DNA from 2 places in the Halomonas sp. FeN2 genome. Region 1 is predicted to be linked to the other one. Evidence: predicted binding sites of a transcription regulator. Region 1 holds the regulator's gene; the other holds the start of a gene.

Region 1 (3,184 bases):
TGTTAGCCACTGCCACACACCCACTGATCTAGTGCGCTTTGGACGTGATGTAGAAAAAGCCGTGCTCGCTCGGGGCTTGCGCTGGCACTTGGAAGATCGCGTGCTGGTGCACGGCAACAAGACAGTGGTATTTAGTTAACGCTCATCAACCCTAGAGGCCGCCATGTCATTTGCGCAAAGTGTACTAGCGCCCTGGGCGCTGCTGCTCACCTGGCTACTCTCGCTGGGCGTGATAGCGTGGACACTTTGGCGGCGGCCCTGGCAGGTATTGATCGAGGATACCGCGCTTCAGCACCGCTGGTTAGGCGCCACGCTGGCGGTGATGCTTATGTGGCAGCTTCGCGCGCAGGCGGTTGATTGGCTAACGCTGCACCTTGTCTTTACGGTATTGATGACACTGGTTTTTAAAGCGCCGTTAGCGCTGATCAGCAACGTGCTGATCAATATCGCCATGGTGGTGATTGGTCGCAATGAATGGATGTTGTTGGGGGCAAATGTGCTGGTTACCGGGATCGTTCCGGCGGCCGTTATTGGCACGGTATGGCGGCTGGTAGATCGCCGCCTGCCGGATAACTTGATGGTCTTTCTGTTTGCCTGCGGTTTTTTCGGCGCGGCGCTGGCAACGCTAGGGGGAGGTCTGGCGGCGGTAGTGCTGATTATCGTCGCAGGGACTGACCCTGAGGCGATCTACCTTGCCCAGGAGTACGCGCGCTTCCTGCCCTTGTTAATGCCTTCAGAGGCGTTTATTACCGGCATGCTGCTAAGTATTTTATTGGTCTATCACCCTAACTGGGTGGCCACCTTCAATGACCACCGCTATATCGACATGCAATAGTGTGGGGGCTAGCAGCCTGTCGGGCTTGACCGATCGTCGCGAGAAGCACGGATTTTGAGCCAAATTTATCGATCGATTGAGGCGAATAGCGCGCTATTTAACGAAATCGATCGAATAAAGTTGGCCAAAATACCGGGATTCGCAGTAGATCAGTGTTAAGTCCGACAGGCTGCTAGCCGAGTGCCTGGCCGTTACCGCCTCGAATCACTCCGACTCCAACGCCTTCGATATCGAGGGATTGGGAGCGCAGGTCGATTTCAATGGGCGCAAAATCAGGGTTCTCTGCAAACAGCGTCACTTGATGCCCCTGGCGTTTGAAGCGTTTAACCGTTACTTCATCGTCTAAGCGGGCAACCACGATCTGGCCATCGCGCACTCGTTCGGTGCGATGAACCGCCAATAAATCACCCTCCAAAATGCCAATATCCTTCATGGAAAGCCCGCGCACACGCAGCAGGTAGTCAGCTTTGGGCGTGAAGTACTCAGCCGGCAGGGGGCAGTAACGATCAATATGTTCAGCGGCTAAAATGGGGCTTCCAGCGGCCACCTCACCGATCACTGGCAGGCCAGCGGGCAGGGGTTCAACGTTGGCAGCGGGTAACGCGGTGACTGCGCTATCGAGGGTCTCTTGAGGTTCCTGGTTGGGCAGGCGAATGCCTCGAGACGTGTTGCGGATAATGCGAATAACGCCTTTGCGTTCCAGCGCGCGCAGGTGCTCTTCAGCCGCATTGGGGGAGCGGAAGCCGAGTGCTTTGGCAATCTCAGCACGGGTAGGAGGGTAGCCAAATTCGCCCATAGTCTTAACGATAAAATCAAACACGTGCTGTTGGCGAGCGGTTAGCGGACGCGACATACCAGACTCCATAAATAGTGAATAGACAGTAACAAGCTAAATGTCGACTTAATCAATAAGTGTTTAAGTATACAGTATGTTCCTCTGTCCAGTATATGGCCTGTCAGTGCCTATCGACTATGTCTATACAATTTTCCTAAGAAACCTCTGATTAACTATTGCGCTCGACCATACGGCGTTAAAAATCGCCTCAAAATGCTCATTTACAACCCGTAAACTCCGCTTTTTCGTTGATTTTTGCCTTGTCTGGTCTTCGCTCATTACGTTAAACAGAGGCCCCTTAATCGTTTGAAACTAAGTTTCTGCTTATTTAACCTGCCACATTTTGTCAGTAAATCAAGCGTTGAGCCCACCAAGGTTATGGCATAGTATTTTGCTATGTTTTAAACACCTGTTTCCCTGGAGAGCGACATGGCTCAATCTGATACGGTGACCCGTATACTCGATACTGCTGAGGTGCTGTTTGCAGAGCGGGGTTTTGCCGAAACTTCGCTGCGCAACATCACTAGCAAAGCGCGCGTTAACCTGGCCGCTGTTAATTACCATTTTGGTTCCAAAAAAGCCCTGATTCAGGCCGTTTTTTCCCGCTATTTGGATCCTTTTACTCAGCGTTTTCATACCGCGCTGGATGAGCTGGAAGGCCAACACGCTGGTCGTGTTATTCCACTTGAAACACTGCTCGAAACCATGGCCACCACCGTTCTTGCGGTACCCGCCGAACGTAATAGCTTAAAAGTGTTCATGCGCTTGCTCGGTCTTGCCTACAGCCAGGCACAGGGGCATCTCAGGCGCTATATCCAGCAAGAGTATGGTGATGTGTTTACCCGCTTCACCGAGCTTGTACGTAAAGCAACGCCGGATCTGCCTGACGCTGAGCGCTTTTGGCGGCTACACTTTATGCTTGGGACGGTAATATTTACCCTTTCTGGCCTCGATGCACTGCGCGATATCGCGGAGAAGGATTACCACGAACAGGTCTCGGTGCGTGATTTGGTCAGACGCTTGCTTCCTGTCGTTGTGGCTGCCATGAATGCGCCGTTACCCATGACCCTTGAAGAAGCCAAACCTGAAGAAGGAAAACATGCGAACGCCTACGCTAGCTGAGCTACCTCCCACTGAGAATATCTGGCTGGAGATTGATACTACCCAACAGGCGCTGCGCTGTTGGCGAGGGCCTAAAGTGCTCCATGAGTGTGCAATCTCCTCCGGTGCTGCTGGAAGCGGGGAGCGCAATGGCAGTGGTAAAACGCCCCACGGCTGGCATTATGTGCGAGCCGCTATTGGTGGAGACATGCCCGAAAATGCGGTGTTTCGCGGTCGTCGCTGGACGGGCGAGACCTTTTCGCCCGAACTCGCCAAAGAGCATCCTGAGCGTGATTGGATTTTGACCCGCATACTGTGGCTGTGTGGCTTGGAAAAAGGCGTGAACCGCGGTGGTCAGGTGGACTCGCAAAGGCGCTATATCTACCTGCACGGGACGCCGTATGAAGAGCCTA
Region 2 (3,184 bases), 710 kb from region 1:
CTCGCGACCCTTCAAGCTTCCTGCTCCCCCGTTCGCCCGCTAAAGCGGCCTCCCGCAATATGCTTCCAGCCTGATAGCCCCCTTGTAGGAGGCAGCTTTAGCTCGCGACCCTTCAAGCTTCTTGCTCCCCCGTTCGCCCGCTAAAGCGGCCTCCCACAACATGCTTCCAGCCTGATAGCCCCCTTGCAGGAGGCAGCTTTAGCTCGCGACCCTCCAAGCTTCTTGCTCCCCCGTTCGCCCGCTGAAGCGGCCTCCCACAATATGCTCCCAGCCTAATAGCCCCCTTGTAGGAGGTAGCTTTAGCTCGCGACCCTTCAAGCTTCTTGCTCCCCCGTTCGCCCGCTGAAGCGGCCTCCCACAACATACATTCAGCTCTGTGGCTATATGCTATTCTCATCTGTTAAATGCTTTGCTTCTTCAATAAAACTATTGATGTACAAAAAAGTGTATCCATGACATCTAGCCCAGGGCGCGGTTGTAATGTATTCCAATCGTTTTAAGCGCAATGTGCACGTTACACGCCACGCGCGGGAACGTATGCAGCAAAGGGAGATTGATGAAGCACAGCTATGTGAGCTGCTAGAAACGGGTGAAACCCGCTATAAAGATCAAGCCAGGCTATGGATCGCTAAAGCGTTCGCCCACCGCTCCGACAATCTTGTCTGTGCTGCAGTAGTATTAGAAGATCAGCTAATTGTAAAAACAGTGATGCACCATTTTGAATGGGAGGAAATGTCATGAGAACGACCTATGATGAGGCCGATGATATTTTGGTACTCCATTTATCCGAGAAGCCGATCACGAAAGAGGTTTCTCAAGATTGGCATACGCATATCAGCTATGCAGAAGACGGCACAATTGCTGAAATTGTTATTTTGGATGCATCAAAGCAAGGTGCTTGGCCTTTGCTAAAAAGCCATGCTGCCTAAAGTCCAGTAACCTAATCACTGGGAGATAGCTCTAACTCGCAGCCATCCGAGCTTCCAGCCTGATAACCCCCTTTGTGGGAAGGAGCTTTAGCTCGCGACCCTTCAAGCTTCCAGCCAAACACCCCTATTCGCCCGCTGAAGCGGCCTCCCACAATAAACTGCCGGCCTGATAGCGCCCCTTGTGGGAGATAGCTTTAGCTCGCAACCCTTCAAGCTTCCGGCCGAATACCCTGTTCGCCCGCTGAAGCGGCCTCCTACAATAAACTGCCAGCCTGATAGCGCCCCTTGTGGGAGATAGCTTTAGCTCGCGACCCTTGCATTTTCCTTCGCCCTGCAAAATACTGTATATTTATACAATACCCCAAGAATCAGGATGCCGACGATGCCGGGCCAGTCAGCTCACTTTACGCCAGCCTTGCCGTTAAGCTCTCAGCCGTTGCCTTATTTAACCTTTATGGGCCGCGCTGGTTTTAGCGGCTTTCCTTCGCCTGCTCAGGATTACGAGCCATGCACGCTGGATCTCAATACACGCCTGGTTAAAAACCCCACCGCGACGTTTTATGTCACCGCCACCGGCGACAGCATGGAGGGCTGGGGAATTTTTGAAGGCGACCTGCTGATTGTTGACCGCAGTATCGAGCCGCGCCTGGGGCATATTTTGGTCGCTATGCTGGAGGGCGAGGCGTTGGTTAAACGCTACGCGCTTTACCGCGGCACACCGCACCTCTGTTCGAGCCACCCAAACTACCCGCCGCTGCCCCTTGAAAGCAGCGACTGCCAGCTTTGGGGCGTGGTGCGCGCGGTGGTGCATGAGTACTTACGTTGAACAAGCTACTTACGTTGATTGAGAGGTGGCGATGATCGGTCTCGTCGATGCCAACAACTTCTATGTCAGCTGCGAGCGGGTTTTTCAGCCCAAGCTGGAAGGTAGACCTGTGGGAGTGATGTCAAACAACGACGGCTGCGTGATCGCCCGCTCAGCGGAGTTGAAAGCGCTGGATATCCCCATGGGCACACCCGCCTTCAAGCTTGAAGGGCTGCGCCGGCGCGGCGAGATCCATCTTCTGTCGTCTAACTATGAGCTCTACGGCGATATGTCGGGGCGGCTGACTCAACTGCTACGCGATGCCTGTCCAGAGGTTGCGCCCTACTCGATAGATGAGATGTTCGTCTATCTGGAAGGGTTAACCACAGAGCAGTGTGAGGGGCTGGGGCGGGAATTACGCCAGCGTATCCGCCGCTATTTGGGGTTACCGGTCTGTATTGGGCTGGCCCCCACCCATACGCTCGCCAAACTGGCCAATCACCTTGCCAAGCAAGCCCCTCACTACCAAGGCGTTTGCTTGCTTAATGGGCAGGATCACACTACGGAGGCGTTGCTCAAACGGACGCCGGTGGGCAGTGTATGGGGCGTCGGCCACCGGCTTGCCGAGCGTTTGGCCATTGGCGGTGTTAATACCGCCTGGGACTTGCGCGAAAGCAATGAAAAACAGCTCCGCAAGCGCTTCTCGGTGGTACTAGCGCGTACGGCGCTTGAGCTACGCGGCGTACCCTGTTTGACGATGAACGCGCTAGATAAACCCCGAGAGCGCATTATGACCTCCCGCTCTTTCGGACAACCGACCGGTGTGTTTGCAGAGGTGCATAACGCGCTGCGCCGTCACGCGCAGCGCAGCGCTGAAAAACTTCGCGAGCAGCGCAGTTTAGCCCGTGCGGTGATGGTATTTCTCAACACTAACCGTCATCGTCGCGATCAGTTGCAATACTTCCCGCAGGAGCTGATCGCCCTGCCCTCACCAAGCGACGATACCCGGGTGATCCTTGATGCCGTCCGCCAAGGTCTTGAGCGGATTCATCGCCCCCGCTACCAATTTATGAAGGCCGGCGTAATGCTGCTGGATTTAGTAGATGCCGAACAGTACCAAATGTCGTTACTGCATCAACCTGCCCGCGATCGCCACCCGTTTTTGATGGCCACCATTGATCAGATCAACCAGCGCATGGGGCAAGGCACAATCAGCTTTGGCATGACGAATGCACCAGCCGCCTGGCAGTTACGCTGCGCCCATCGCTCTAATCGCTTTACCACACGCTGGGACGAACTAATGAAAGTGGGCACTCACCCAGGCGCTATCGATGCGTGTAGTTCGCGTACGTAACCGTTACCCTAGCGTTTATCGGATTTAACGGACGCCAACGCAGGAAGCGCTTTTTTCATGTCTCTGACTCGGCCAGATAAAGAGTACGCCCCAGCC

Evidence for each region. Region 1 encodes LexA, which represses DNA repair genes until DNA is damaged. Its sites were predicted from a motif close to TACTGTNTANNTANACAGTA; they were not measured.
Region 2: a site for LexA is predicted at 1,269-1,288, ahead of KF947_RS18610 (LexA family protein). Genes of this name have one in related genera too.

Annotation. Positions count from the first base shown of each region.
Region 1 covers NZ_CP074200.1:4,750,397-4,753,580, forward strand. The annotation lists gene purU (formyltetrahydrofolate deformylase) at 1-139, shown strand, start outside; gene KF947_RS21925 (energy-coupling factor ABC transporter permease) at 164-835, shown strand; gene lexA (transcriptional repressor LexA) at 1,008-1,688, opposite strand; gene KF947_RS21935 (TetR/AcrR family transcriptional regulator) at 2,100-2,792, shown strand; gene KF947_RS21940 (L,D-transpeptidase) at 2,770-3,184, shown strand, end outside.
Region 2 covers NZ_CP074200.1:4,036,679-4,039,862, reverse strand. The annotation lists gene KF947_RS18620 (DUF4258 domain-containing protein) at 481-741, shown strand; gene KF947_RS18615 (DUF2283 domain-containing protein) at 738-929, shown strand; gene KF947_RS18610 (LexA family protein) at 1,312-1,755, shown strand; gene KF947_RS18605 (Y-family DNA polymerase) at 1,787-3,088, shown strand; gene KF947_RS18600 (LBF_2804 family protein) at 3,146-3,184, shown strand, end outside.